4 regions of the Sphingobacterium sp. UBA7038 genome follow, and region 3 is predicted to be linked to each of the others. Evidence: riboswitches for the same ligand, from Rfam matches in the RefSeq annotation. Region 3 holds a riboswitch; each other region holds the start of a gene.
The links. A riboswitch is a leader RNA that binds a small molecule or an ion and turns the genes downstream of it on or off. The one in region 3 is predicted to bind S-adenosylmethionine.
Positions count from the first base shown of each region.

Region 1 (8,104 bases), on a different contig from region 3:
ATACCGTACGCATGCGAAGCAACAATACATACCTTAAATTTGGGGTCAAATCCACCTACATCCAGCGTTGGATCTGTTTCTGCAAAACCAAGTTCTTGTGCTTTCTTTAAAGCATCTGTATATTGCTGATTTTCGTTGAAAACTTTAGATAAAATGTAGTTGGAAGATCCATTAAAAATACCGCTGACAGAATGCAGTAATTCATTGTCATAGTATTCTTCTAAATTCCGTATAATGGGAATACTTCCGCAAACGGCACCTTCATATAATAAACTGGTCCCGTATTCATGTTGGATATCAACCAGCTCTTCCAAATGGCTGGCAATCATTTTTTTATTGGCAGATACCACATTTTTCCCCGATTTCAAAGCACGAACAGTTAGTTGGTATGCTGCTTCGGCATCATCGATTAGTTCGACAACAGTATTAATTTCTGGATCACCTAAAATTGTTTCGGCATCGGTAGAAAATAAATCTGCTGGTAGCGAGCGTTTTTTATCTCCGTTTTTAATGACAAATTTCTTGATCTCCAGATTAAGATCTTTGGTTTTGATGATATCGTAAAGACCTTGGCCTACGACACCAAACCCAAACATCCCTATTGTTAATTTATTACTCATATCTCTTCTTAAATTCTCTTATATATTATTTACTCTCTTATACTAATTCGTTTATGTATTCTTTTTGTTCCCGCAGAAAGCTGCTAATGATTTTTGTGAGTTTTTTTGTTTCGATCAAAAAGCCATCGTGGCCATAGGTCGATTCAATCTCTTGATAATGGGCATTGGGAACATGTTGCGCGATGAATTGTTGCTCTTGTGGCGGAAACAACAAATCTGTATTAACGCTCAGGACTAAAGTTGGACAATCAATGCTCGCCAAAGCAGATTCAATAGATCGTCTTCCCCGACCTAAATTGTGACTGTCCATTGCTTTGGTCAGGAAATAATAGCTGTACGCATTATAGCATTTCACCAATTTTTCACCCTGATAGTTCTGATAGGAGGATGCTTTATAATGATCGAGTTTTTCGTTATCATCTTCCTTTTGCGTGTTGGCATACGTTGTATAGTTGCGGTAAGACAACAGTGCCATAGCGCGTGCAACTTTCAATCCTTTAGCTCCACCATCAGGGTGATTGGCGTAAAAGGTTCGATCAGTTGTAATGGCCAGACGTTGACTTTCATTGAATGCAATACCCCATGGTGAGTGGACGGCATTTGTTCCAACCACGATGAGATGGTTGATGGCTATACTGTGCGATACGGCCCATTCCAATGCTTGTTGACCGCCTAATGACCCCCCGATAAGGATCTCTATTTGTTTGATTTCCAGGTGGTCCGCAAGGACTTGATGTGCGTGAACCAAATCCCTCACTGTGAATTCGGGGAAAGATAGGTAATAGGGTTGTCCGGTTGCTGGGTTTACAGATAGCGGATTACTGCTATTATATGCTGATCCTATGACATTGGCACAAATAATATAATAATCGTTTGCATCAAACAACTCACCTGTTCCAAAAAGACCGGACCACCAATCCAGCACATCTGCATTGGCCGTTAATGCATGGCAAACCCAGATCACATTGCTGCGATCTGCGTTGGGTTTGCCAAATGTTTCATAACTGATTTGTAAATCAGTAAGCTCTCTTCCATTTTCAAATACAAAAGGCTCCGGGTGCAGATATATATGCTTACTCATTTCACGTTTAAGTTTTAAGCCGAAAAAATCTGATTATTTAATTTTATCAAAAGCTTGTTGTAAATCAACTTTGATATCATCAATATGCTCTATTCCTACAGAAAGACGTAATAAGCCTTTGAAGACTCCGGCATTGGCTTGATCTTCATCACTCAATTGTTGATGGGTTGTAGCTGCTGGATGAATAATCAATGACTTCGTATCACCAACATTGGCTAAATGACTGATCAATTCTAAGCTGTCGATAAAGCTATTGGCCTTTTGCGCTGCGTCACCTTTAAGCTGGAAAGAAAGTACCGCGCCATAGCCATTTTTAAGGTATTTTTGTGCGTTAGCGAAGCTCGGAGAGCTTTTTAATCCCGGATAGTTTACTTTTTCTACCTGTGGATGCGCCTCAAGCCATTTTGCGACCTCTAAAGTGTTGTCTACATGGCGTTGCACCCGCAAAGACAAGGTTTCAAGTCCTTGTAATAATAAAAATGAATTGAAAGGGGAGAGTGCTGGTCCGAAATCCCGGAGCCCTTCCACACGCGCCCGAATGGCAAATTGAATATTTCCGAATGGTCCGCTTTCACCGAAAACTTCGGAAAATACTAAACCATGATAGCCTTCAGATGGTTCGGAAAATTGCGGGTATTTTCCATTGCCCCAATTGTAGTTTCCGCCGTCGACGATGACACCGCCAATGCTTGTGCCATGTCCACCGATCCATTTAGTTGCCGATTCAACAACCACATTTGCACCATACTCCAGAGGTTTAAATAAATAACCTCCGGCTCCAAAAGTATTGTCGACGATTAATGGTAAGTCATATTTTTTTGCTACGGCAGCAATTTTTTCAAAGTCGGGAATATTGAAACTTGGGTTTCCGATTGTTTCAACATAGATTGCTTTTGTTTTATCATCAATGAGCGCTTCAATTTTATCGGCTTCGGCGTCTGTTGCAAAACGAGCTTCGATGCCTAGGCGCTTAAAAGAAACTTTAAACTGGTTGAATGTACCGCCGTATAAGTTGGATCCCGCAACAAAATTGTCACCACTTTCCAAAATATTATTTAAAGCTATAAACTGTGCCGCCTGGCCGGATGCAACAGCAACAGCTGCAACTCCACCTTCCAGTGCCGCAATACGTTGTTCGAAAACATCCGTAGTAGGGTTCATAATCCGTGTATAAATATTACCGAACTGCTTTAATGCAAATAAGTTTGCGCCGTGTTCGGCATTTTCAAATACAAAAGATGTTGTTTGATATATAGGAACTGCTCTAGATCCCGTAGTAGGGTCAGCGACTTGGCCAGCGTGAACCTGAAGAGTTTCGAATTTTAAATTTTTGTTTGAAGACATAATATATCAGATTTTAAGGGTTCAAAAAGAAATTGCAAAGTAAAAAGAGAAGCATACACACCTCCTTGAAGGGTCTGTTAAATCTTTATCCAAGAAAACGGAAATGATTTTTAACAAGCATGGAAGTGCATATGCATACGCATTCGCATTCGCATCGATACAATTGTACGATGGGTTACACTTTCGCTTATCGTGCGGTTCACTTGTGTTGAACCTGAATTTTTAATGGACTTCAGTAATTTAATAATCATTGTCTTATGTCATTTATATGCTCCAAAACGATATTGTTTTGGACAGGAATTGGCACCTTTTCAAACAAATTGAAGGTTGCCAGTGGGTCATTGAGCCAGTCTCTCGCCACTTCTTTATAAATCAAGACCTACTGATGAAGGGAGGTGTTGATTAGAAATCTTCTTTCGAAGACGACACAAATATAAACTCTTTTTTTATTAAAGCAAAAGAAATGGTATTTTTTAGTTAAAGGAATTTTGAATAACATGCCGATTGGCATCGCATATCTTCCGATGAAACCGCAAAAGTAACTGTCAATCGGGTATTATGATTTCTTTAAATTGATCCGTTCTGCAGTTTGATTTAAATCTGTTAGGAGAGGTTTAAGCGCATCGATTCTACTATGGATATCATAGGCGAGGTGGCGATTCGTCTTTTTGTTTAACGATAGCGAGAGGCCCACCAAATGGGAATTGACCTGATATGCGAGTGCCTGAAAATGGTGAATATGTGACCAATCCATCCATTTGTGCTCGGGTTCTTTTTTCATTTGATTAATGGCGTCTGAAAACAGGGCCATGGCGGTCTGCGCCTTTTTACGAGCCAGTCGTATATCAAACGAACTTTGTCTTTCGTCCGACAGACGGTTATTGATGATCTGGAAATAATGCGCGTTGTAAAGGGATACCTCTTTTGCCAGCTGAACCATGCCTGTGCTCTGGCGTACAGGTATCAAGAAATAACCCGCTATAGCCAAGAATGCTCCAATCAGTGTGAAAAGTATTCGGCTGCCTAAAATGAGATTGATGTTGCCTTCGAACAGATTGAGTGCAATCACAATTCCCAAGGTAATGAAGATGACACTGACCATATAGTTAGATCGGTTGAACAAAAAGAATCCAAAAAGACCCAATGCAGCTATGGTTAGGAGTGCTGGAAGAAAATGAATAGAAATTAAGCAGAACACACCAACTATAATACCCGAGAATGTACCGACAATACGTTCTATATTACGGGTTTTTGTCATTGAAAATGCTGGCCTGGCAACAATAGCGATCGTCAGTAAGATCCAATAGGTATATTTAAAATCCAAAAATAAAATACCGATCAATGCACCTGTTCCAAAAAGAAGAGCCATCCGAACCGCAAATCGAAAAAGCGGATTATTCAGATGGAGTTTACTTTTTAGATCAGCGAGATTACGTAATGGTCGACTGATAAATTGTTGGTACTCGCTGGTGTCAATCTTATCCTGAATTTCCTGATTTTGATAAAAAGCGACCTGGATTCTGTTGAGTACATCAATAATTGCTTCGATGTTGCTTATGATCGAACATAATATACCTTTTGCTGGATCGGCCTGTTGTTCTTGAATTTCTTTTAAATCCCGTAAGAGGGCATTAATTTTAAAGTTATTATGGTATAATTGATGTGCATACCGGAACCTCTTGTTGGGTTGTGAAAAGCTATCGATTTCTAACGCTAATAATTTGATTGTGTGACGAATTAAGGGGAGGCTGCCCGTGTCTGCAAGATTTTTGCGAATTGCATCGTAGTCATGATCAAGCGCAATAATTAACTCATGGAGGTCAATTAATCCATAAACCTGACTGAGCCAATAATTGCTTTTATGCCACTGTTGGCTTATGATTTTTTTTTCTCGAAACAGAAGAGACCTGATTTGTTCCTGCTGTTCGCTGATCTGGCCATGAATTTTTCCTACGCGACTGTACGTAATATTCAAAGGAATATCGGGATCGTAAGACTGTGATCGTATCAATAGAAATTGGGACAATCCATGAAAGCCATTAGCCATGGCATGTTTTAAAGAGCGATAAGGTTGTATATAGGCTTGTAAAAGGCTAAAAAAGTAATATATTATGGACCCTGTTGTAATCTGTAAGCTAACCGCAAAGGGGTGTTGTGGGGCCATTCCGATCACAAAACTCATGAGAATCAATGTCATGTTTCCAATTGCAGCATAGCGGGCTCCAAAAATGCCGTATAAGGTGCATATAAAACCGGCTGACGCTAGCACGATAACCAAGGGCCAATGATAGGGAAATACAATAGCTGTAAACAATGATGCAATAAAGAAGGTGGGAATACATACCAGAGCTGAAGAAAGTTTATCTTTTCTGTTGCCAGGAGGATCGGTGAGTGTCGTTAACAACGATCCGACACCGATTCCGATAGCCGTGCTCGCTTGCGCTCCCAATAAATAGATCGCCAAACTTGGCAAAATACTGACTGCAACATTACGTAATGCGTCTCCAGCATGCTCGCCATGCATAAATCGTATTATAAGGATATAAATACGGTAGAGTCTTTTCTTCAATGATACAGTGCTCATGAATCAGTTTACTAATTTTCGATGCAAAAATACAAATATTATGCTTAATATTTTTTGTATACAATTTATTTGTTTTGAATTTTATTTGTTTTTTGAATTTTTATTTTGATTCGATGTCATTTTCCTACGATATGTTTCAGAAGATTCAAAATTATCTCGCATGATCCTATCCGCTGTAAAAGCGATCAGCGAAGGATAGGGTTTACCGATATTATTTGGTTGTCTACCGAGTGAATCGCACTACCTGTCTATTTCTGCTAGTCAACGTGTAATGAATACACGAGGTTTGTTGTCATTATTATGAAGTTGACTATCCGATCGATAGCCCAAAGAAATTACATTATGAAACCACAAAAAATTAAATTGCTCTTATTTTCTATTGTTTTATTCCTGTGTTCTAATGCCGGACCCGTTTCAGCACAGTCTGACGGGGGGAAATTACGTACTGTCGTTGTTGGGCAGGACAACAAGCCCATTGCTGCCGCAAATATTTCACTGTTTCGTAAACCCAATGATGTCTTGTTAAAAGGAACCTTATCCAACGAAAATGGAGAAATTGTGTTGTTTGCGATACCCGAGGGGAAGTACAGCTTACAGGTGTCCACGGTGGGTTATGGTACTTATCGTTCTGGGGAAATAATGCTGCGTGCGGGTGATTTCAAGGTGCTGGATACGATTCGATTACAGCTGGAAAGTAAAGTGCTGGATGAGGCGCAGGTAATTGGCAAGAAGCCATTAATTGAAAGTCACCTTGATAAAGTTGTGCTCAATGTCGAGAACAGTATTTTGGCAACCGGAAATAACGCATTGGAACTCTTGCAAAAGGTCCCGGGGGTAACTTTAGACAACAAAAAGATCAACCTACGTGGAAAAAGTAATGTGATCATCATGATTGATGGTAAGCCTACTTATCTTTCTGCAGATGAAGTGTCGCGCTTATTGGAAAATACAGCTTCAAATGCAATAGCCTCGATCGAAGTACTCACCAATCCACCTGCAAAATATGATGCGGCAGGGAATGCAGGAATTATTAATATTAAGACGAAGAGGAATACGCAATTTGGAAGTAATGTTAGTTTAAACCTCAATTTAGGGCAGGGTAAATATACAAAGGCTGATGGTGGCTTTCTCATAAACCATCGTAACAATTGGGTGAACTTATTTTCTTCCTATAACTATGCAACTGCCTTAGGCTTTAATGATTTAGATATCGATAGGGCTGTAGATACCAAAAGCGGGACGACTTTTTTCAATTCGGATTCTTATTCGAAATTCCGCTATCGAGGTCATAATTTCAAATTTGCGGCAGATTTTAACCTGGGGAAACAGGAGGTCATTGGATTTGTGGTTAATGGTAATGTAAGCAATGGTCATTCAACACGGGAGGGAAGCAATCTGATCGCTTCTCAAAAAGGAAAGCTTGATTCGGTAGTATTAGGAAGTAATTTGTCAGATTTTAAATACCATTACCTCACTTATAATCTGAATTACAAAAAGACATTTGATACCTTAGGGACTGAATTGACGTTTAATGGGGATTATTCATATTCGAAAAATAATGACAATAGCACTGTTGGAAACCATTTTTTGGACGCAAACTGGGAAGAATTTAAATCACCGCATATTTTCCGGAATGATATGCTTTCTAAGGCAAAAATATTAGTTTTTAAAACCGATTTTGTGCATCCTTTTAATAAAACGACGAAACTCGAGGCGGGGTTAAAATATAGCCGCGTAAAAACAGATAATAATTTGTTGTACGAAGATCAGGATCAGCAAGGCGAGTTTGTGCAAAATAATGGTCAAAGTAATCATTTTTTGTACAATGAAAATATAGCAGCAGCTTATTTCAGTTTAAATAAATCGTTCGGAAAGTTTTCGGTACAAACTGGACTGCGTGTTGAAAATACGAGCTCCCTAGGAAACTCAGTGACGCTTGGGCAACAAACAAAACGTACCTATACCGATTTTTTTCCATCAATATTTGTACAGCAACAAATTAATGATAATCACAAGCTTGGTGCGAGTTATAGCAGACGTATTGACCGCCCTGATTATGGGTCATTGAATCCCTTTGTGTATTATTTGGATCAATACACGTATCAGTATGGCAACCCTTATTTAAATCCACAATATACCAATTCGTATGAAGTAAATTATACCTTTAAAGATCGCTATTTACTGAGTTTGGGCTACAAGAGGACCAACGATGCAATCACTCAGGTGATAGAAAGTAATTCAGAGACCAAAGCTATTGCACAGACCGATCGAAATCTGGCTTATTTTGATTATTACAACATGAATGTCAATATACCCGTTAAGCTTTTTAAATGGTGGAGTATTTCTAACAATGCCAGCGCTTTTTATAATAAGTTTAGTTTTGATGAACACTCCGGAGCACAACGCCAATTGGAAAAGTTATCGTTCCAGGTAAGTTCCAATCATGATATCCGAATTGGGGAAACAACAAACCTG
Region 1 is NZ_DLAV01000020.1:117,770-125,873, reverse strand. It holds gene B3H30_RS14125 (homoserine dehydrogenase) at 1-620, opposite strand, end outside; gene B3H30_RS14120 (homoserine O-acetyltransferase family protein) at 658-1,701, opposite strand; gene B3H30_RS14115 (O-acetylhomoserine aminocarboxypropyltransferase/cysteine synthase family protein) at 1,735-3,045, opposite strand; SAM riboswitch class I at 3,307-3,419, opposite strand; gene B3H30_RS14110 (FUSC family protein) at 3,602-5,629, opposite strand; gene B3H30_RS14105 (TonB-dependent receptor domain-containing protein) at 5,972-8,104, shown strand, end outside.
Region 1: it holds a riboswitch for S-adenosylmethionine, as region 3 does, so the genes downstream of both, B3H30_RS14115 (O-acetylhomoserine aminocarboxypropyltransferase/cysteine synthase family protein) here and B3H30_RS07135 (methylenetetrahydrofolate reductase) in region 3, are expected to answer to the same signal.

Region 2 (8,104 bases), on a different contig from region 3:
AACCGGCCGGTAATACGGTAAGGTGGAGTAGTAAATAGCCCATACAGTGAACAAGAGAGTAGCAGTAGTTTCAGCATATTTTTCCATTGTGTAGCTCGATAACATACAGGTATCCAGCTGATGAATCTTAAAACGGAGATCCTCACCTCACGATTGGAATGACGATCTATGCAAAGGTAGCCTGCTGCGTCATTGAATAAATATCACAAGTTTATGAAAAACTATCATTTTGCATTTTCTGCTTGTATGCGGAAGGAGATAAACCCGTCAGTTTTTTGAAAAATCTGGAAAGATTATTAGGATCGCTGAAATGAAGTTCAAAGGCAATTTGGGCGATAGACTGTTCGTCCAATAGAAGCCGCTGTTTGATTTCTTGTATTTTTCGGTGTTGGAGGAGGGTAATTGGACTATGTCCGGTGTAGGCTTTGATTTTGCGATTCAGCTCATTGCGGTGTATTTTTAGTAAACTAGCATATTGGTTGCAGTTCAGGTTAGAATTGACATGCTCTTCCATGAGCATTTTAAATCGAGTGAGCAAATTGTTGTTCGCGCTTTCGCTGGCTATATGATGAAATGCACGAAATAGCCGGTCCAGTCGAAGTAAAATACTGGCAAGCAATGCGCGGATCATATTGAGGCTGTCGGATCGGAACGCACCGACTTCAAAAACAATTTCGGAGAGCATAGATTTGAACAACCCAAAATCACCGTCCATAGCGACAATATAAGGTGCAAACGAATAATTGTAAAAATAGGGAAGTTTGTAAACCAGTGTTTTATCCTGAAAGAAAGATTCCAAAAACTCGGGCTTAAAGATTAAATGAAATCCTTTGACACCGTTTTTATCAAAGTCACATTGCTTAATCTGATTGGGCGAAGCAAATAAGATGGTGCCTGGGCATAATTCGATACGCTTTTCATTGGTGTATGCCACTCCGTTTCCCTTTTCAAAAAACATGATCTCAAAAAAGTTGATGGTGTGCGGACCGGCCTCAAAAATCAGATCGGTATTATCCTCGAACCGATGGGCATCCATCGCTAAGGGAAAGCCGTATTTGCTGTCTTCAAAATCAAAATAACGCATAATAGTGTCTTCAAACCAATAGGAAACGCCTAAGCGTTAAAATCGCAATGAATAAATATAATAGTTTTTCTGAATATTGCTTGACAGGGAATTGAGGCCCCATCCGTGACATGCAAGGGCTACCGGTCAAAAAAATACGAGCCATGTCATATTCAGGTCAATGAAAGGTTGTATAAGCTCCTTAATTTGAAAAAGTAATATTTTTTTTGTATATTGCTGGTTATGAGTTTTAAAGAAAAATTAGAGAACTGGCGCACGTCAATCAATCGCGCCGGTAGTGGTGAGGAATTGTATATTTTGCTTTTGAACTATAAAAGGTTTATCAACAAAAATTGGGTGGACGATTTTGGCGATCCGGGCAACTGGAAATCGGAATTAAATCAGGTCATCAGCAAAGTAAGAAACAAGGTGGATGTAGCAGATATCAGAGCCTGCCAAGATTTATCGTCCTATCAGGACGATGCCCGGCAGACCGCACATTCACTCAATCATACGTTAAAATATCATCACTCATTGACAAAAGGGTAGGCTAGGCCTACCTTTTTTTGCCGATAAAGATTATTGTAAAGGAATCAGGACATTCTGTTCCAAGCGTACAGGAACATGCTTCACCGAGGTAAAACCGTCTTCCTTGGAAATGATGTTGGAAAGATCCAATCCTCTTTTGGAGAACGTACTGATCAAAGCTGTTCTAAAGGTTGCCTTGGCTGAACCCCAGCCTTGTCCTAAAATCGTGTCATTGTTGAGCTGGATCAGTTCATCTGTTGAGTAATAACTGAATTTTTCCAGTAAGTGTTGGTAAAGATTTGTTGTAGTAGCCATACAATTTAAAAATTTAAAGGATTAAACCATAAACTGTATCCAGATCTTGTTGGGAAAATAATCGTTCTGTGACGTTTATTTTGGTCGAAACCCGTATTAATTTACCACCGCGGTGCCTGCACTCGGTTGGTATTGCATCATGCAATTCTGAATACTCTACAAATATAGTAGATTATTTTTTATAATAAAAAATATTTTTGTTTTTAAGGGTAAATGAACGTTAGCAACAGGAATAAGGCGATCAAAAGCGAGGCGCGTTGTTGGCTGTGATTTGGTTATGAAGCGGATAGCTGGAGAATTAAATTATCATGCTACTGTAATCTCATCGAAAATACTTTTAAAAACAGAGATAAGACAATACTTTTGCGCCATGAATAGAATTGCGGAAATTAACGAATACATTGCTGCCGAACGCGAGGTATTATTACAACACCCTTTGTATCGTAAGATCAAAACGATCAAGAATCTACGTTCTTTTACAGAAGGGCATGTGTACGCTGTATGGGATTTTATGTCTTTACTAAAAGCTTTACAGATTAAATTGACCTGTACGACTTTACCTTGGTTTGCGAGTGAGCATCCATCAACACGCTATCTAATCAACGAAATTGTCTTGGCTGAGGAGTCGGATGAATACATTGATGGCCGCCGTTTGAGCCACTTTGAGATGTATCTGGACGCCATGGATGCCATGGGTGCCGACCTTCATCTGGTCAACAAATTTATTGCTCAAGCCAAAAAATCGAGCAACATATTCGATGTCATTGCAACGACCACATTGGATAAGCGGATCAAAGACTTTTTGAATTTTACATTCGAAGTGATTGCTGAGGGCGAGGTGCATAAAATTGCCGCAGCATTTACATTTGGACGCGAAGATCTTATCCCGGGAATGTTTACCTCTATTTTGGAAGAAATTAAAACAAACTTTCCTACAGCCAATCTGGACAGCTTTATTTATTATTTTCAACGCCATATTGATCTTGACGGCGACGAGCATGGACCGTTGGCGATGCAGATGATCGCAGATCTCGCGAAGGACGATGAGGTTAAATGGACAGAAATGAAAGAGATCAGTAAAATAGCGCTACAAAAAAGAATCCAGTTGTGGAATGCAATAGAAGATTCCTTATACGGATAATTTATTATTATACCGTCGAGAAAGGCCTTTCAAATCACGATTTGAAAGGCCTTTTTTATGTGTTGTAAAAAAGGATATTGTAAGGGCTTCTTGGCAGATATTGGTCTTTTTGTTTGAATTGATGAAAAAATGTCTTTTTTCCATAACATATTGGCGTTTGTGAAGAAATCCAAGTTCCAATAAGTGTCTAAGTTTGCTACGCAAAAAAATAATAGAGCACACGTGAACTTTTTTCCTCCCTATTGGGCAAAAGGAATACTAACCATGGGATTGTTAGTATTCGCTATTTCGGACACCTTCGCCCTCGATTCTTTGCGCATGTCCCTGAAAGACATGATCGACAAAGCACTACAGAACAGTAAATACATCGAGCAGTCTTATTTGCAGCTCAAAGAAACTGAGGTGGCGGTACAGCAGCAACGCATGGAGTTGCTGCCCAAGATTTCCGCCCGAGCTTCTGCCAGTTATGCGAGTAATATGCCTGTTTATGATCAAGGCCTTTTAAATAAACCCTCCCAGCATGATATCATTCACTACTTGTACGATAGCGGTTTGGATTTTTATCTGAATCTCTACAATGGGCATCGGGACCTGATGAAAATTGAGTCCAAAAAATTGGAAAATGAGCTGGCTAGAATCGATTGGAAGAATGCCGCGGCGCAGACGAAATTGGAGGTTTGCAATCTTTTTTTGGATTTGGAACTGTCGTATAGTAACCGATCTTTAATCGAGCAGGATATTGCTGATCAACGGGCACAGCTCAAGGAGATTGAGCATCTGTATAAGGCGGGTGTTGTATTGCACAGTGACGTCTTGCGTATTTCGTTGGAGCTTTCGAAGCGGGAACTGTTGCTCGTGCAGATCGGTCATGATATTCAGGCTGCAAATCAGAAGCTGCAGCTAATTGGTGGTATTACTGCGGAGATTGTGCCCCTGCCCGAGCAGTTTCAGGTGGAAAACCCCAGCTATGAAGCGCTTGTTGCCGAAGCGCGAAGCCATGCTTTTTCCCTCCTAAAATCCGAACAGGAAGTGGTTTTGAAGAAGTTGTCGGTCAAACAGGCGCGATCAAATTATCTTCCTGAGTTGGGTTTGACCAGTACATTCACCTTTGCCAATCCACAGGTTTTCTTGTATCCCTATAACCCCAGCTGGTATAATCTGAGTATCACAGGGCTCAAATTAACCATACCGATCTCGGCAATTTATCTCAATAAAAACGTGGTGCGCGGAGCACAGATCGCCTTGGATCGACAAGAGGTAAAACACCATCATGAAGAGGAGATTCTGGAAAATCAGCTGTTACAGGCCCTGTTGGATTATCAATTGGCTATTAAGCAGCAGGACGTCTGTCAAAACAATAAGGCGTTGGCGCAGGAAAATGCACGGATTATAAAAAACAGGTATTTTAAATCATCGGCTTTGATTACAGATCTCTTGGATGCTGATATGCAATACCTAAAAACACTTTTTGATCTTGAAACCGCACATATTGCGCTACAGAAACATTATTATTTTATCGAATTTTTGAAGGGTACTATCTAATGAAACCTAAATCACGAAGAACAGTTGTGGAGGCACAACTCACTCGAATCACCAACTGGTTGGCTGCAATTGTCTTGTTGGCCTTGTTGTTATGGGGCGCTAACACCTTATGGATGCGCTTGCGGTATACCTATACAAATGATGCACAGGTAACACAGTACATCAATCCCATTGTTTCCCGCGTAGGAGGTTATGTGGTTTCTGTGCATTATCACGATCACCAATTGGTTAAACGAGGTGATACCCTATTGCTTATTGATAATAAGGAATATAAATATGAGGCGGATCAGGTAGCTGCATCCGTCAATAAGGAAGCAGCAGAGATCAATGTTCTTCATAGTCAAAAAGAAATCCTCCAGGCAGAGCATGAATCTTTGCGGACATCCATTGCTGCTGGCGAGGCACGTGTAACGAAACAACAATTGGAGTATGATCGATACAATTACCTGTTTCAAGAAAAGTCTGCAACAGCACAGCAGCTGGAGGATGTAAAAGCGACGTTGGATGTCTACAAGAGTGAACTGGCTTCGTTAAAACATAAATTGCAGGCTTCACAGGAAAGGGTGCACGATGTGGACATGAAAAAAGGTGTCGTTGATGCCGAGCGCGTTCGTTTGACTGCAGCTGTTGGCCGCAAGCGGCTTGATGTTGGGTATACCGTTATTCGCGCACCTTACGATGGACAGATTGGCAAACGCACAATTGAAAAAGGTCAAATGATAAGTGCAGGCGAAGTTTTGGGCTTTATCGTCAATAGAGAAACCCCAACCTGGGTAACGGCTAATTTTAAGGAAACACAACTACGTTATTTGCATCTTGGTAATAGGGTTGAGGTGGTTGCTGATGCGTATCCGGATCAAAAATTCTATGGGAAAATTATTTCCATCTCCCCAGCTACGGGTTCTGCATTCTCCCTTTTGCCGCCAGATAATGCAACGGGCAACTTTGTGAAGATTGTACAACGCGTACCTGTGCGCATTGAGCTGGATAAGCAAAGGGGAGCCCAACAGCTTCTTTCGGGAATGAATGTGAATGTTTCGGTATCAAAAAATCAGAACTAGTGAAAGGAATTTTCAAAGAATGGGTGCCGGAGTGGTTGATCAAGCTTATCCTGTTCAGCAGTTTAATGCCGAGTATGGTCTTATTTTTCCTGCCCGGTGCAAATACAAATGTCACCGCTGGATTTTACGGTGCCCAACCCAGTGATGTCCAGTTCCTGATCATTTTGTTTTATGCTGGTTTTGTTGGATTCTACGTTTTAGAACGACGCTTTTTTTTATACTTTCCCATCAAGCAGTACTACATTATTTTTAACCTTCTACAGCTATTGAATTGCTTTTTGATGTACAGTATCACCGATATCAGCTGGGTATATGGCCTGCGCTTTTTCCAAGGAATGTTGTTTGCTTCTGCCGTAAACTTATCGATCTCCATGATATTCTCACGGTTGAAAAGCGATCGGGCTAAAGAAGTAAGTTACGCTGTCTTTTTCGGCATGTTACTCTGCAGCTCCCCATTTAATACCTTCGTCACGGCCGAATTTATCGATTCATTCAATTTTGATCAGCTCTACCTATACGCTGCCTTATCATTTGTGCCAGGTCTATTGCTCATTATGCTAACGATGCGTTCCATACGGCATATACGTCCTTACCCTTTGTTTTCATTAGACTGGGCAAGCTGCATTTTCTATAGCCTTGTGATCGTCAGTTTTGGCTATTTAATGGTGTATGGACAAGAAGTTTATTGGTTTAACGATCGGCACATGCTGATCATATTCGGGGTAGGTCTAGCGTTGCTTATTCTTTTTATTGTCCGGCAAATGGTGCTCCGGCGTGTGTATGTTCATTTGGCGATTTTTAAAAACAGGAACTTTCTCTTGGGCTTATTGATTTTGTATATGATGTATATCGAGCGCTTCTCCTTGACCATCTCAAATCAATATCTCGTACAGGTTATTCAACTCGATCCTATTCATTTATCCTATATCCAGTGGTTTAATATTGCTGGTATCGTGGCCGGTGTTCTGGGCTCATTGTATTGGATGCTTGGGCAAAGGCCGGTAAAATGGATCTGGATTTCGGGCTATTGTTGCTTGCTGCTGTTTCACCAATGGATGTTTTTCTCCTTTGAGGGGCAGGGTAATGATGCGCATTTTTGGATACCTTTGGTTTTACACGGACTCGGAGTAGGACTTATTATGGTGCCCACCATCTTATTTTGCATTATGAGTGTCAGCCCTCAATTGGGGGCTTCTGCGGCTGCGGTCTGTCTTGCTATCCGATACCTAGGCTACACGAGCAGTATCGGTTTACAGAATTTTTTCAAGTTGTTTGACTATGCCCAGCACCAGCAGGTTTTTAGGGACCAAACGGAAGTGGGCAATCCCTTATTTCGGGAGTACCTGCAGCAGGAATCTGTCAGCATTTTGCAGCATGGACTGCAGTATAAGGAACATACAGCCGCCTTAAAGCTCGTTGCTGAGCGGGTCAAGATCCAATCCTTTGTGCGATATGCCATGGATTATTATGAGATCATGTCCATGATCAGTATCAGCATACTTTTGCTGATACTGATTTCGCCTTCCTTGAAAAGCATGTATAAAAAGTTGAGAAAAAACAGAATTTCTCCTGCTTAGCTGACAGTGCTACATTTTTCCTTTACCACAATATGCTGGTTAAGGAGACTTAAAAAAAAATAGCATGCTATCAGGATAGGGAACGATGGGGGATATCAATGCTAAAAACACTTCCAACGCCTTTTGCCGAGCGGACGGTGATCTCGCCTTGATGGAGAAGCACGATTTTTCGGGTAAGCGATAAACCAATACCATTTCCCTCGCTATAATCTTTGTTGCTTCCACGATAAAATGGCGTGAATATATTGGGCAGATCGACCGGGTCAATGCCTATTCCGTCATCTTTAAATTCCAGCTGAACCCTATTTTCATCCGCCTTGATAGCGATTAGGCATTTTTGATTGGGTGAAAATTTACAGGCATTTTCAATGAGGTTGACAAAGGCGACCTGCAATAGATACTCATTTGCATTGATGGATAGAAGTTTTTCATCTTCAATCTCCGGATCGACAAAAATGTCGAGTTTATAATTTGGACTTGACTGGAGAACCTGTTGGCATGCATCAATTAGTATTTCGTCTATACGTAAGGTTTTAAACGCGATTTCAGAACTGTCGTAACTTGCTTTGGCAAAATCAAGTAAGCTATTAAATAACTTCTTCAGTTTCTGTGCATCATTGAGCGTATTGTCGATGACAGTTTTATACTCCACTATGCTACGGTCCTTATTGGCAGAAATCTCGAGTTCTGCAATCATGGCGGCCAAGGGTGTTCTTAGCTCATGCGAGATATTGGAGACAAAATGCTTTTGGGCATCAAAGGAGTTCTCGAGGCTGTCGAGCATCGCATTGAATGTGCTGGCCAATTCGGAAAGCTTGTCTTTATTTCCGCTACTCGTAAGCCTGGCATCCAAACTTGTTGCAGAAATGGTTTTTAC
Region 2 is NZ_DLAV01000011.1:248,987-257,090, reverse strand. It holds gene B3H30_RS05590 (hypothetical protein) at 1-77, opposite strand, end outside; gene B3H30_RS05585 (AraC family transcriptional regulator) at 212-1,084, opposite strand; gene B3H30_RS05580 (hypothetical protein) at 1,307-1,612, shown strand; gene B3H30_RS05575 (5-oxoprolinase) at 1,643-1,906, opposite strand; SAM-I-IV-variant riboswitch at 1,973-2,066, opposite strand; gene B3H30_RS05570 (DUF3050 domain-containing protein) at 2,277-3,047, shown strand; gene B3H30_RS05565 (TolC family protein) at 3,270-4,589, shown strand; gene B3H30_RS05560 (HlyD family secretion protein) at 4,589-5,650, shown strand; gene B3H30_RS05555 (hypothetical protein) at 5,650-7,227, shown strand; gene B3H30_RS05550 (HAMP domain-containing sensor histidine kinase) at 7,298-8,104, opposite strand, start outside.
Region 2: it holds a riboswitch for S-adenosylmethionine, as region 3 does, so the genes downstream of both, B3H30_RS05575 (5-oxoprolinase) here and B3H30_RS07135 (methylenetetrahydrofolate reductase) in region 3, are expected to answer to the same signal.

Region 3 (8,104 bases):
TCCATATTTTCAGCGACATAGTCAAGGTTACGGTCCATCATCCTGTTGGCCAGCTGAGGTTGCCCCGAGCGATACAGACTATCGATAATATCGGCATAATTGATGGCGTCCGACATCGCATATACGCGATCGGGCAATTGATCGTATGCTTTTTTTGCCACCTCCCCAGCTTGTTTGACCTGGCCATTGGCTAAAAGCATTCGGGCAGCTTTTCCAAATATATCACGGGCGTACATGCTTGCAAAGCGGAACGAATCTGTATCCAAGTATTGTGCATTTTTAACATTACCCCAATGATACGTATGCATAATATTGCTATATAACGCCTCCATATTAACTAGCCCACCCTGCTCACTTCGTTTTCCTGTCGACTGATCTGTAGCAGTGACAGGCATCAATCGAGAAGTAAAGCCCTCATTGACCAGGTATTTATCCAGTCCCAACTTAATATCACTTGGCAGCATATTCGAAAAATATATCGGTCTGTCCCAATGATTATTTTCAAGCACGGATAACAGGGTTAAATCCGACCTGGTCAGATGATCATTCGGAATTTCCCATTCCATTGCAGAAACTATAGCTCCCTGAAAATACGCCGGAACCGCATTTTTCTTAACCACCTCGTCTTTATCAATGCGCAATTGGACTTTCTTGGAAGGGAAATAGTTTTCCATATCACCGGAATTCAGCTGAACTTTATACTCCGGATCATCCGATGTGACAAACTGCAATAACTGCTGTATATCTACCGCATTGTCAAGTTGTCTATCTACGAAAGGGATATAATCACGAACGCCTTTTTTCGTCTTTTCAGCGGGAATCGTCACGGGGAGCCCTGCCGCTTGATACGTGGGTTGTTTGGCCTGTTGCATATACCAATCGCCTGTGAGATAGCTTAACACGACAACCCGAACATCCGGACGTACGCCCTCTACTTCTTGCAAATACCATACAGGAAATGTATCATGATCGCCATAGGTAAATAGAATAGCATTTGGAGCACAGGATTCCAAATAATTGCGTGCCATATCCCTTGCCAACGATTTCTCGGACCGATTATGATCATCCCAGTTTTGATGAGCCAAAATAATAGGGCCTCCCAACAGCGCAAAAGAAATACCTGTCGCTAAAGCGTAACGTGTTTGTACAAAACGGTTGAAAAACCGAACAAATGCTATTACTCCCAGCCCAATCCAGATCGCAAAAGCATAGAAAGACCCCACGTAAGCATAATCTCGTTCCCGGGGTTGCATAGGAGTTTGGTTGAGATAAACTACGATCGCTACCCCCGTAAACACAAACAGCAAGGTCAGTACCAAGGTATAAGGTTTATTGTTTCGGTACAACCAGATCGCACCAGCTATTCCGAGTAGCAGTGGAAGAAAAAAATAAGTGTTCCGGCTCGGGTCATGCTCCTGCGATCGAGATATTTTATCTTGCCCCCCTAAACGCCAATTATCCAATGGTCTGATCCCCGACAACCAGTTGCCGTCACTATAGGTCCCATATCCTTGCCTGTCATTCTGTCTACCCACAAAATTCCATAAGAAATATCGGGTATACATATCTCCCAGTTGAAAATTAAAAAAGAACTTAAAATTATCGGAAAACGTTGGCTGTTGCCCTTCTTTCAAATTGAGGTAACTTCTGTAATAAGCTTGATGGCTTCCATCTTGGCTATAGATACGCGGGAAAAAGGTTTCCTTATCAAATTGATATTTGTCTACCTGTGTGAAGGGAACATACTCCGACTTATCTTTCCGATAGCTCGTCTTACTATCGACGCCAACCACTTGCGAGTCATAATAAGGTCCTTTGAGTAACGGTTCCCGTATATATTGTTCACGGCTCAAATATCCTAAAAAAGAAAATACATTATCCGGCGCATTATTGTTCAAGGATGGATTTGCTTTCCCTCGGATCATGACCATGGTGTAGGAACTGTATCCAAATAAAACAAAACAAAGAACCAGCAAGGCTGTATTGAGTGTATATTTCTGCTTTTTATAGGAATAATATAGACCGTAAATTATCAATCCCCCCAATAATAGGCACGAGAAAAAAATTCCGGTACCAAATCCCATTCCCAATGAGTTCACAAATACGAGATCCACTTTAGCCGCTAGACCGACTAACCATTGAATAATTCCCCACAAAACGGCCCCCAAGATCAGCACTCCGACGAGGAAAGCTTTTATTGTCCCTTTCGCATTAACCTGTCTCGCTCTTCGGAAATAAACAACCATCGCGATAGCCGGGATTGCTAAAAGATTTAATAGATGCACTCCGATCGAAAGCCCCATAACAAAAGCAATAAAAACCAGCCAACGATCGCTACCGTCTTCATCTGCACGGACTTCCCACTTTAAAATTGCCCAAAATACAACTGCTGTACATAAGGAAGACATTGCATAAACTTCAGATTCTACTGCCGAATACCAAAATGAATCGCTGAAACTAAATGCCATTGCACCGACAACTCCTGCGCCGAAGATCTGCAGGTAGGTTGACAAAGAAGCTTGTTTGTCTTTGTTGAGTAGCTTTTTAGCAATGGCGGTTATTGTCCAAAATAAAAAGGTAACAGTAATTCCACTGCAAACTGCAGAACCTATATTCATCCAATAGGCGATCTGCCCCTTATTCCCTAAAGCGAGATTAGAAAATATATTCTGAATAAGAAGAAACAATGGTGCTCCCGGTTGATGTGCCACCTCCAATTTATAGGCACAGGCTATAAATTCACCGCAATCCCACCAGCTTACCGTCTTTTCAACTGTAGCGATATATACACAGGTGGCAATTAGTCCGCAAGCAAAACCGAGTAGAGAATTTAATCTATTGTACGTCATAAGGTCAATTGGTCTATTGTTAAAATCCTTTTTAGCACTTTAAGTTAAAAAGTTATCCTGACTCCGACACACGAATTAACACTATTTAACACCAGTACCTGACTGTAAACAGGCTATTCAACACTGAATATAGAGATCGACCTAAACCACGCTGCCGAGACTTTCAACCTATTTCAGGCTTTCACAATGAATATTATCATAAAAAAGGGAGCTTATCTGCTCCCTTTTTTATCATTTTATGAGTTAGGCTAGTTTTTCAACAATCTTCTTTGTTGGACCAGGATTACTCATCGTATAAAAATGTAATACCGGAGCGCCAAATTTAATCAGCTCCTGACACTGTTGTACCAACCACTCTTCACCTACCTGTCTGACGTCGGCATTCGTTTTACATGCCGCGACAGCGTCACTCAGTTCCTCTGGAATATCTAAATGAAAAATTCTTGGCAAGGTCACCAATTGCTTTTTTGTTGTCAGTGGTTTTAATCCCGGAATAATGGGCACATGGATTCCATTGTCCCTACATTTTGTTACAAATTCCTTGTATTTTTCAACATTAAAGAACATCTGAGTCACAATAAACTCTGCTCCCATATCGACTTTTTGTTTCAGATATTTAAAATCAGTATTGAAATTTGGAGATTCAAAATGCTTTTCGGGATACCCGGCTACTCCGATGCAAAAATCAGTCTTTTCCGACGTGATAATGTCTTCATGCAGATACTTTCCTTTATTCATATCGGTTACCTGTTCCAATAGGTCTGTTGCAAAAGCATGTCCACCATCGGTTGGTATAAAATCGGCATCGCCCTTACGTGCATCACCCCGCAACACCAAAACGTTATCTATCCCCAGGAAGTTCAAATCGATCAATGCATTTTCAGTTTCCTCTTTTGTAAAACCCCCACATATCAAATGTGGCACCGCATCCACTTTATATTTATTCATGATGGCCGCACATATCGCCACTGTCCCAGGACGTTTACGATAGGAAACACGTTCCAGTAATCCACTCGCATGCTCTTTATAGATATAATCTTCCCGATGGTAGGTGACGTCGATAAAAGGAGGTTTAAACTCCATCAGTTCATCCATGGTTTTAAAAATACTTTGGATGCCCTGCCCTTTCGCCGGTGGCAATAGCTCAAAAGAAAACAATGTTTTTCCTTTGGCATTCTGGATATGATCGATAATCTTCATTAAAAAACTGTTTTTAGTTTGGTTGGCTTACATCGAAACGCACACGTCGAGGAATCGTTTATCTACATGTAACTTATCTTTCCCACATGGAGTAGGGTAGAATTTAGCACCTTGAACAATACAGGTTGCTAAGGCTTCAACGGGTCTATTCCCTCGGCCTTTCTCTATAAGCGTTGCTAATATCGTTTTAAAAAATCAAAAGACAAAAATATTTTTTCGAAAAGGCAAAAATAGCAGCAAAAAGACTTCAATAAACGATGTTTCAACGTCACTTTAGCTTTGTGTCCATGCAACGACAGGATTCTTCGCGCTACCAAGAGTTAAAGACCTAGAAAAACCAGTAGAATTAACGATCGAGGATCATAGACAGCGAAGAGATTGACTATGCCACAAGAACATTGGCTAAAGATTAGCTGCCAAAGAATTCCGTAAATTTTTGAGATAAAATGTGATCAATAAGAGTCCCCGAACATGGTACTCTTCTTTCGATCCATATTTAAATCCGTCAAATAAATAGTGATAGGCGACTAATGCCTCTTTTTCGTTGTAAAATAATTCCTTCCAAGAATCAGGAACATCTGCCCATGCCTTGAGCACAATGCCATTCTCGGCATAAATAATTGGTGATTCGACACCATCCATTCGATAATCGTGATGGGTGCCAGAGCTTGATATGTGTTGGAAATAAGCGATAGAATAATCTACGAAATTCAAGGCCCTCGCTTTTATCTCCTTTTCACTTTCTGATTTTACCGGAGCATTTCGCCATAAATTCACTTGGCTATCAAATTTACTGGGCGTTTCCCGGATAAGGGTTTTATCTAACACAAAGTTGATATAAAGTCTTTCACTAGTGGGTATACGTGCTGAGCTAAACTGTGAAAAATCACCTCTCAGCTGAACAAAATCTTTTTTTATTTTAACAATATCCAAAGCGACACTACCTTTTTTCTCATCCGTCAATTCTAATCTATCACCGTCAAATTTGTACTTACCAAAGAGTAAGATATCATCAATCGCCATGACAAACTGGTCCTTATCATGAAGCGAAAGAAAGGATCGGTATAGAATAGGATCATTACCATAGGTATCTGCCTCCACATTTTGGGGAGATTCTCTTTTTAATTTATGATACTCATCATTTGGATAGCCCAATATCATTTGGTAGTTGCCTTCAGGAAACTCCTTTTTCTTCCCAAAGAAAGTACACGAAGACAATGAGAGTGTGAATAACAGCAGTAATAACGGTTTCAAAATCAATTAATAATTATGGCCAATAGTAATATTAATATATAAGGACCAAGATAAGAAATTACTGCAATAGTAAGTATAGGATATTCAATTGAATAAGCTTGGGGATATGCCTATTCCTTATACAGATCGACCAATCCCTCAGGCAATTCAACTTCAATGATCTCCTCTTCGCCATCAATTCCTAAGATCAAATCGTCGGACAGCGGAAACATCAGTTCTTTGCCATCCATATCTACTGTGGCGACAAATTGTTGTGGGAATTCCTGAACATCTGTTATTTGCCCCAGTTCGCCATGGTTTTCATCGATCACTAAAAATCCGATTAAATCAGTATATCTAAAATCATCCGGGTCTCGCTCGGGCATTTTATCATTGGAAAGATATAGCTTTTTACGAACGAGTACCTGAGCCTTATCGATATGATCCACATCCTCAAATGTTACATAAGCAGTGCTATTTTTTTGAAATTTAATGGCATCAACAAAATAAGGAACAAGCTTTTTGTTCACTTCCACAAAGACAACATCGATATCCAAACTCTCGTATTCTTCGAATTCAAAAAACAGTTGTACTTCTCCTTTAAGACCTCTTGTTTTACTGATGTAACCGATGTAAAAGCATTGATCAATAGTCATATTTTTCTTATTTGGCGATTAGCTGTGAGACATGATTTGGCAAACGATTAGCCTATTGGCTGTTTCAAAAAAAGCCGGCTCAAGATTGAGTCGGCTTTCTCGAATACTTTATGAAAGAATTAACCTTCAGTTTCTTCTGATGCAGGAGCTTCAGTCTCTTCAGCAGCAGTTTCTTCTGCTACAGGAGCATTTTTAGCAGCAACAGCAGCAGCTTTTTCTTCTTTTTTCTTAGCTTCAGCCACTAAAGCAGCTTTTTTAGCTTCAGCTTTAGTTTGTGCTAAACCATCTTTTTTACCAGAGATTCTAGCTTCTTGAGCGTCAGTCCAAGCTGTAAATTTAGCTTCAGCAGCAGCTTCATCAAAAGCACCTTTTTTCACACCACCTTGCAAGTGTTTTTTGTAAAGAACACCTTTGTAAGAAAGGATAGCACGAGCAGTGTCAGTTGGTTGAGCACCTTTATTCATCCAATCCAAAGCTTTTTCAAAATCCAAAACGATAGTTGCTGGATTTGTGTTTGGGTTGTAAGAACCAATACGTTCGATGAATTTACCGTCACGTGGAGCGCGAGAATCCGCTACGACTACGTGGTAAAAAGGACGTCCTTTTTTACCGTGTCTTTGCAATCTGATTTTAGTTGCCATTTTTTAATTTTATTTTATGTATTCAACATATCCCCCGAGCTTCATACTAGAGGGGATGCAAAGATAGTTATTTTTTTTTAATCAGCGTTATAATTTAATAAAACTTCACTGAAAACGACAGGGTTAGCTTCTTTCAGTAACCACTTTCAGGTTAAACACGTCCTACGCACGTTAAGATTTTGCTCTTACCATACTGTAGGTGAAACAAGTCTTTCAAAAAATCAGTGTACAAAATAGCCCTTTTCTTCAAAACTTTCGTGACTTCGCAGATACCAACAGCAATGATAGCAAACTGAAAGTTTTTTCTAGCCAATAAAATAAGACACTTTCAAAAAAAAGCTATTTTACCAAATGTAAACAGGATGAACCGTTTGTGTACTTTCCCTTCGAAATAGTCACTGACATTTTTGCCAATTCACTTTTTACTTTCTACCTTCATTCTATGAAATCTGTTGCGCCATTAAAAATACTCAAAGCTTCGGCCGGTTCAGGAAAAACCTTTAGCTTAACTTTACACTATCTCACACTCCTACTATCCAACGAGAATAGCTATAAGGAGATTTTGGCGGTCACATTTACCAATAAGGCAACCGCTGAGATGAAGGAACGTATCCTTTCGGTACTCCATGGCTTGGCAACAGGCGATCGTAGCCCTAAAATTGAAGATTTCAGAAAGCTTCTTCTCGAGCAACAGCCAGATTGGAACCCGCATCTAATACAAGAGAAAGCTTACCGTGTCTACCGTCGTATCCTACATGACTATAGTCATTTTACCATAAGTACAATTGATGGTTTTTCCCAAAAAGTCATTCGTGCATTTACTTATGAACTCAATCTTGATGCAGCTTATAAGATTGAAATGAATGTCAATAAAGTGAAAAATGACTTAACAGTCATGCTTAATCAATTGCTGGATGAACGCCCCGACTTACTTGACTGGATTATAGCGTATGCGGAAAAGAAAATAGCAAAAAATGAAAATTGGAACTACCGCCAACAATTAATGAGTTTGGCAAGCCTTATTTTCTCTGAAAACTTCCAGGAATTTGACGGCTATATCAACTCTGCTAATCCCAAGGAGGTTTTTAATCTCCTGAATCAGGAGGTTGAACAGAAGATAAACTCCTTTACCGAAGCGCTCTCCATGACGATTGAAGCGTTTAGTGAAACGTTCAAAAATTTTAACATCTCCGAAAATGACCTGAAAGGCAAATCGCGCAACAAAATAATCTCCGCAAGCAAAACCAACAAAAAAACGGAAAAACTGAGCGCTTCTGAAATCGCCAAAGTATTGGAAAAATACCTCCAATTGATCGATAATGAGGATGCTTTTACAGATAGTGACAAAAATATACGTTATGATCTTATCGCCGCACTCAGCCCCATCCTGGCATCTTTCCAGAAGCTACATGATAATCTATCCGCTTACATTGCGTATCAAGCGGTACAAAATAATCTCTATTATCTACGCCTGCTCAAGGAAATGAGCGACTTACTGACGCAATGGCGACGGGACAATGGCGCT
Region 3 is NZ_DLAV01000013.1:5,255-13,358, reverse strand. It holds gene B3H30_RS07140 (DUF2723 domain-containing protein) at 1-2,849, opposite strand, end outside; gene B3H30_RS07135 (methylenetetrahydrofolate reductase) at 3,093-4,049, opposite strand; SAM riboswitch class I at 4,120-4,222, opposite strand; gene B3H30_RS07130 (hypothetical protein) at 4,452-5,303, opposite strand; gene rimM (ribosome maturation factor RimM) at 5,414-5,938, opposite strand; gene B3H30_RS07120 (30S ribosomal protein S16) at 6,058-6,579, opposite strand; gene B3H30_RS07115 (UvrD-helicase domain-containing protein) at 7,022-8,104, shown strand, end outside.

Region 4 (8,104 bases), on a different contig from region 3:
GTGAAATCCACGACGGAACACTTATTCCGGACGCGATTTGCGCATCTTCGGTTTATCTTGCTCAAAAAACAAATGCATCTGCAATTGCGGTATTGACATCATCTGGTGCAACAGCGTTTGAAATTACAAGTTATAGACCAAATGTAGATATCTTAGTTTTCACAGGAACACAAAAATTGCTGAAACAACTCAGCCTACTTTGGGGCGTAAAAACTTTTATCTACGACAAGTTCGAAAGCACAGATGGATCTATTCATGATGTTAACAAATTTATTGTAAAAAATAACTACGTTAAACCTGGATCTATCATTATCAATACAGCTTCGACACCGTTAATCGAAAAAGGTAAAACAAATACAATCCGTGTTTCCCAGCTATAATGGACAATAAGGATTAAAGCAAAAAAATAGCGTTCTATCTAGAACGCTATTTTTTTTGCTTGTTTGGATACAAGGAGTCGATTTTTAATTTAAAGTCCTTCACCTTTAGCGAATCATTCAAGCGCCTAAAAGGAAGATTGTTTTCTTTCTCATCACCTTTGGGCATTTTTTCCGTTCCTGGCATTGGGGCTAGACCGTCCACACGATTTGGCTTCTTAATCGGCATATGATACTTTTCATCTGAAGAATCCAATTTAAAGACAGGCATCTTTGATTCTTTTTCCTCCATTAAAGGAATCTGCGGTTTCACCTTTACTTGTCCTAAAGCAATGGTTCCTATGGAAGACAATACCAATAATAATACGTAGCTTTTCATCTTTATATAGTTATTAAAGAGCACTCATTGTACCAATGAACGCCTCATATTCGGCTTATTCACTTCTCCAGCAGTTAGACTCAACCGCGTAGATTAAAATTTGTCCACAGCGCAATTCAGCACATAATCCATTTCTATTCACTAATTTACAAAGAACAGCATCTATATTTAAACAGATTGCTGTTAAACATTGTTAAAACAGCTACAAAACACATTAGCATCTTTATATTTGTAACAATTTAAGAAAAAATGAGCTATCGCACCTTAAATGGCCGCTCACATGGCATAAGGGATGAATACGCAAATGGTAAATAAACTGAGCGCTATAAACTTTTTGATATATTCAAAATACATTTATTTAATACCCAATACTAATGAAGAAAAATAGCATTGTATTAATCATTGGACTGATGTCTCTCGCTCTAATTGGGGTATTGGCCATGCAATTCTATTTTCTGAGAGATTCTTATCGCCAAAAGTCTCAATTATTTGATGAGTCCGTCAATGCTGCGATTACAGCTGTTGCCGGTAAGCTTGAACGACGGGAGGTAGTTGACTTCGCTAAGGTTCAACAGGAGCGTAACATTGAAAAATCCAAGCAGGAACAGGCCAAACAACGTCTTTTGGCCGAGCAACTCGAAATACAGTATAGAATTGAAGAATTAAAAAACAAACAACATGTTGTTTTCTCAAACTTTAAAGAGCAAGAAGACCAATTACGTGCATTGTATCCAAATGTAATTGAAATCAAAAATTCATTCTACGAAACATACATCAAAAGACCGGAGTACCAGAAATTTATCAAATTTTCTGTTTCAAATGAGCTTACCGACGATAATTTGGTACAGGCTTTTATCATGTTAAATGCTTCAAAGGTAGATGATCAGATCAATGGGAAGGACGATAGCACGCGGTTTGTTATCCCCCTAATGGACCCACTGGTCAATCAACAAACAAAATTCCGGGTAGCCACATTACCTCCAAGAGAGAATGCGAAACTTGCGAAAACAATTTCTGATTTGGAAAAAAGATTGGATATCCTCAACAGAAAAAACGCGTGGAGTGGCTTTAATGTATATGATTCCGTTGCCATGCTGGGCGGCAAAAAAGCAGACTACATCGAAGATATTGCTATTGGAATGGAGCTTGCTAAACGTCCATTAAAGGATCGATTGAATGTGATCATCGTTCAAGAACTTATCAAAGAGGAGTTGGCTCAACGCGACATTAAAGCTCCTTTCAATATTGAAATATGGAGCACAAACAATATATTACTAAATAATATTTTAAACGAAGCCGCTTTAAATAACCCAACAAATACAACCAAATACTCAACGGCACTTTTTAAAGGTGATATCGGTGCTGCGCCAGGAAAATTAACCATCTATTTCCCCAATAAAAAGGCGATAATTGCCGATAATATGGGCTATCTGTTGCTGCCCATGCTGGCACTGCTTTTCTTGTTGGTGGGGTGTTTTGCTTATACACTGATTATCATCTTCAGACAAAAGAAAGTTTCGGAAATGAAGACGGATTTCATCAACAACATGACGCATGAGTTTAAAACACCTGTTGCAACAATTATGATTGCCAGTGAGTCACTTAAAGATCCAGACATCAATGCCGACCACAAGCGCGTTCAGAAATTGGCTAATATCATCTACGACGAAAATGTTAGACTCGGAAATCATATTGAACGTGTGCTCGATTTGGCAAGACTAGAAAAAGAAACGCTAAAACTCGACCAGGTAGAAGTATGCATCAATGATCTTGTTTCGGCAGTAACGGACAGTATGCAGCTACGGATGCAAAATATTGGCGGGAAATTCAGTATAGATCTTGCAGCGACCAAGGATGTTGTCGTTGGTGATGAGTTACATTTTTCCAATGTATTTTACAATCTTTTGGATAATGCCATCAAGTACAGCAAAGGAGATTTACATGTCAACATCAATTCAAAAAATGTTGGCGACACCATTGTTGTCACCATAGCCGACAATGGTATTGGGATGAGCCGGGATCACCTGCAAAAGATTTTCGACCAGTTTTACCGTATTCCAACTGGGAATGTTCATAATGTCAAAGGATTTGGCCTTGGCTTAAGTTATGTACAGGACATTCTGAGAAGGCTGAACGGAAAAATTACAGTTAAAAGTGAAAAAGATAAAGGCACGACCTTTGAAGTAATTTTGCCTATTAAAAAATAAAACGTTCCTTTTTTGTATATTTCCTCTTTAAAAAATTTCAAAGGTTGAGGAAGGCTGATTTATCAGCATCAAGGGACATTGGTGAAAATTAATATATTCATTATGCAAAAGATATTATTAGCAGAAGATGATCCTAATTTGGGGGATCTTTTAAAAGACTATCTCGAATTAAAGGGAAAATTTGACGTCACATTATGCACGGATGGAGATGAAGCGATTTCTCAATTCAAAAAAAATAACTACGACCTTTGTATTTTTGATGTCATGATGCCAAAAAAGGACGGATTTACAGTTGGACGTGAAATCAGAAAAACAAACAATACTGTTCCTATTATCTTTGCCACAGCAAAGGGGATGATGGAAGATAAGACCGAAGCCTTTGAGCTAGGAGGAGATGATTATATCACCAAGCCTTTTCGAGTGGAAGAATTATTGCTCCGCATCAATGCTTTGCTGAAACGCAGTGTTCGAGACAAAGAAGAAGAAGTGGTTGCGGATAAATTTGAAATTGGCGATTATTTCTTTGATTATACAAGTCAGCAGATTTCTTACAAAGGACAGATGCAAAAACTCTCCACGAAAGAAGCTGAACTACTCCGCTTGCTTTGCTTAAAGAAAAATGATGTGCTGACCCGGGAAGAAGCGTTGTTAAAAATATGGCATGATGATAACTATTTTACGGGTAGAAGTATGGATGTATTTCTCAGTAAACTTCGTAAATATCTAAAAGAAGATAGCAAAGTTGAAATTGTCAATGTGCACGGAAAAGGTTACAAACTTTTGGTCAGCTAAAAAAAGGGGAATGAAAAATATAGTCATTCCCCTTTTTATGCTACACACGTATTCAAGCGTGACTTACTCGAATTCGTGGATGAAAATAAAAGAACAAAACAATTTCATCCTTAGTAGAATATAAAAAATTGACGCACTTTTATAAAAAATTTGCATTTCAAAAAGAAATGTTCTAACTTAGCGTCGCTTATAGAGAAAGGCAGAGGGAATAGACCCGATGAAGCCTTAGCAACCTGTCCCTTGACAAGGTGCTAAATTCTACCCTACTTGATATGGGAATGATAAGCCGAAGTCACCAAATTCTAGTGTGTCCTTCTCTCTCTAGCAAGAAATATAGTTGAAAAAGAAATATTAAAAACATTCATTATGTTATTGACTAACAATTTAGGTTACCCTCGTGTGGGCGCGTTCCGCGAATTGAAAAAAGCCAATGAGGCCTATTGGGCTAAAAAATCTTCTGTTGAGGAATTATTGGACACAGCAAAAAAAATTCGTGAAGGCAATTGGAAAACACAAAAAGATGCTGGAATAGATTTGATCCCTTCCAATGATTTCTCTTTTTACGATCAAGTATTGGATTTAACCCTCACTGTTGGTGCAATTCCTGCTCGCTACCATTCTTTATTGAATAAAGTAGACAACAATTACAGTTTAGATCTATATTTTGCCATGGCGCGCGGTTTCCAACAAGAAGGAATCGACGTGACTGCAATGGAAATGACCAAGTGGTTGGATACGAACTACCACTACATGGTACCAGAATTCACCAAAGATCAAGAATTCAAATTGACTTCCGAAAAATTCTTAAATGAATACAACGAAGCAAAATCATTGGGCATCGATACTAAACCAGTTCTATTAGGTCCTATTACATACCTTTTGATCGGTAAAGAAAAAGAAGCTGGCTTCGACCGTATCGATTTATTGGATAAACTTATTCCAGTATATGAGCAAATACTAGCTAAACTAGCTGATGCTGGTGCACAATATGTTCAGATTGACGAGCCTTTCTTAGCATTGGATTTAGATGCTAAAGTAAAAGCTTTATATCAACCTACTTTCGAAAAATTAGCTGCAGCAGCAAAAAATATCAAATTAATCGCAACGACTTACTTCGAATCTTTAAAAGACAACGAAGATATCGCAGTTAACCTACCTATCTATGCTTTACATTTGGATCTGGTACGCGGTGAAAATCAATTGGATACGGTATTGGCTAAAGTTCCTGCTTCATTAACATTATCTTTAGGTATTGTTGAAGGCCGTAACATCTGGAAAAATGATTACGAAAAATCATTGGTTAAAATCAAACAGGCTGTTGATGCATTAGGAAAAGACCGTGTATGGGTAGCTCCTTCTTCATCACTGTTGCACGTTCCTTTTGACTTAGACAATGAACACAATGAACAATCGCTACCAGCTGAAGTAAAAAACTGGTTAGCATTTGCTAAACAAAAATTAGCTGAAGTAAAAGACTTAGCCGTACTAGCGGAGGGAGAAGTTGATGCTGAAACAGCAAAACGCTTCGAAGCGAACAAAGCGGCTGCTGAAAGCCGCCGTACCTCTCCATTGATCCACAAACCAGAGGTTAAAACACGTACAAGCAATATTACTGATGACGATGCAAAACGCACTTCAGCATTTGCAGACCGTAAAGCAGCGCAACAAGCGAAATTCAACTTACCGGCGTTCCCGACCACAACTATCGGTTCATTCCCACAAACGAAAGATGTTCGTAAATGGAGAGCAGATCTGAAAAAGGGTGCTATTACGCAGGCAGAATACGATAAAGCAATCGCAGAAGAAACAGAAAACACCATCCGTCTTCAAGAGCAATTGGATATCGACGTATTAGTACACGGCGAATTCGAACGTAATGACATGGTTGAATACTTCGGTGAACAATTGGCTGGTTACGCTTTCACACAAAATGGTTGGGTACAATCTTACGGTTCACGTTGTGTAAAACCTCCGATTATCTATGGTGACGTATACCGTCCTGAAGATATGACTGTCCGTTGGTCTTCATATGCACAATCATTGACAAATCGTCCGGTTAAAGGTATGTTGACTGGTCCTGTAACAATCTTACAATGGTCTTTCGTACGTAACGATCAACCGCGCTCAACAACGACTTACCAAATTGCATTGGCGATCTTGGATGAAGTACAAGCCTTGGAAAAAGCAGGTATCAAAATCATACAAATCGATGAACCAGCTATCCGTGAAGGATTACCGTTACGTAAAGCTGATCAAAAAGATTACTTGAACTGGGCAGTACGTGCTTTCCGTGTCTCTTCATCAAATGTTGAAGACGATACACAGATTCACACACACATGTGTTATTCTGAGTTCAATAATGTGATCGAAGATATCGCTGCAATGGATGCCGATGTTATCACGATTGAGACTTCACGTTCTCAAATGAAATTATTGAATGCTTTCGCCGGTGATTTCAAATATCCAAATGATATTGGTCCAGGTGTTTATGACATTCACTCACCACGTGTTCCAAGCAAAGATGAGATGGTAGATCTATTGCGCAAAGCAAAAGCAGTAGTTCCAGCAGAACAACTTTGGGTTAATCCTGACTGTGGTTTGAAAACTCGTGCTTGGCCAGAAACCAAAGCGGCTTTAGAGTCTATGGTTGAGGCTGCGAAAATCTTAAGAGCAGAATAATTCTTAAACTATATTGATAAAGCCCTAGCTGAAATTTCAGCTAGGGCTTCTTTATTGGGCTTCGTTCAAAATAAAAACTGTTATCCGAATAAGGTGAGATTATTTTCGGCTGTTCTTCCGTTCTTTCTTGTTTTCCTTTTCGTTCCCGTTCTTAATTTCCTGTTTTCCTTTAATCCGATCTTCAATCGCCTTCAGGCTTGACGAAAAATCGAGGTCAACATTTTCAAGTTTAGCCTTTTTTAACGCCTTCAATGCCTTTTTGTATTTTCTCATTTTTTCAAATAGAAGTGCTTTCTTGATCCAGATTCCTGTCAAGGGCATGGCCGGAAGTGTCAAAGCAAATTTGATCGTCTTTTTTGCAGCTTCATACTCCCCCATATCAATCAATGTCTGAATGAAATAAGGATATACTTCCAGTGCCTGCACATTATGCACCAAAGCTTCCTGGAAATACCTTTTTGCCTGCTCATAGTCCAATAGCTGTTCGGCATGAACTCTTCCCATCAAACACAGCGCCATTGTATTGGACTCATCATAGGATAGCGCATAGGATAAGGATTCCATGGTCTCCTCCAAATACATCGGATAGTTATCCAGCGCCTGAAGGACATATTTATTTACTGAATTCATAAAATTTTCTAAAACATAACATTCATATCCAGCTTTCACGATAACTTTGAAAGTAACTGGATTTTTAAAACTCCTGAATAAGCTAAGCATATTGGAAAAGTGGACTACCATTTCGAGCGCCACGTTTTAGCCAATATCAACCTAGGTTACTTAACGTATTAAGAAGAAGATTAGGAAAGGGCCGTATTCCGAAGAATATTCCCGAGAATCTTCTCTGTGGACGAAGCGGGGTTTTCTAATATTGCAAACATATTCTTCCGTTTTTATTAATTACTCTATTGAATTGCAAAGATTCAAAATATTTACCAAATTCCAAAAACTTTTGATTATTAATCTGTTATATTGTTCAGCACGATATTGGCATATTATTGTCGCATCAATTTCACTAAAATTCAACGACTATTTCCCCATCTTTGAACTATGGAAAGTCAATCAGCTAATCAATTAATCAAACTAGCAAGAAAACGTAAGGGACTAACGCAGCAGGAACTCGCCGATCAAGCGGGGGTATCGCTAAGAACAGTACAACGCATAGAAAAAGGCACGGAAGAAATCAGTGGATTTAGTCTCAAACAGATCAGTCAAATTTTGGAAATACCATTAGAACAACTCATTATGCCAAATGTAAATCAAATCAGTATCGACAACAATCAAACAGGAAGTATTAAAGCGCTATATTTAGCATCGCTCACCTTTTTGGTCAACCCATTATTAGGGCTATTGGTCCCAGCAATTATGGGTTATACGAAACAAAACAAAGACGCCCTATACAGTAAGCACCTAAAAAAAATAATTATAATACACGCTGTTGGACTATTTTTTCTCGGAAGTTTCATAGGCTATATCATTATTGCAGATTTTTTTAAAATTGCACTACCGTCTTTTTTAACCAATATCTTTAATAGCGCCTATTTTTTACTCATCCCAGTATGCTATTACATATTGATTCTAACGTTTACTATTTTTAATTATATTGCAATAAGAAAAGCCAAGCTCAGTTCTGCAAACTAAACCAATACAAATGAATCTATTGTGATCAA
Region 4 is NZ_DLAV01000030.1:34,321-42,424, forward strand. It holds gene pyk (pyruvate kinase) at 1-380, shown strand, start outside; gene B3H30_RS19400 (hypothetical protein) at 427-756, opposite strand; gene B3H30_RS19405 (sensor histidine kinase) at 1,131-2,963, shown strand; gene B3H30_RS19410 (response regulator transcription factor) at 3,066-3,755, shown strand; SAM riboswitch class I at 3,940-4,043, shown strand; gene metE (5-methyltetrahydropteroyltriglutamate--homocysteine S-methyltransferase) at 4,122-6,434, shown strand; gene B3H30_RS19420 (hypothetical protein) at 6,534-7,064, opposite strand; gene B3H30_RS19425 (helix-turn-helix domain-containing protein) at 7,485-8,075, shown strand.
Region 4: it holds a riboswitch for S-adenosylmethionine, as region 3 does, so the genes downstream of both, metE (5-methyltetrahydropteroyltriglutamate--homocysteine S-methyltransferase) here and B3H30_RS07135 (methylenetetrahydrofolate reductase) in region 3, are expected to answer to the same signal.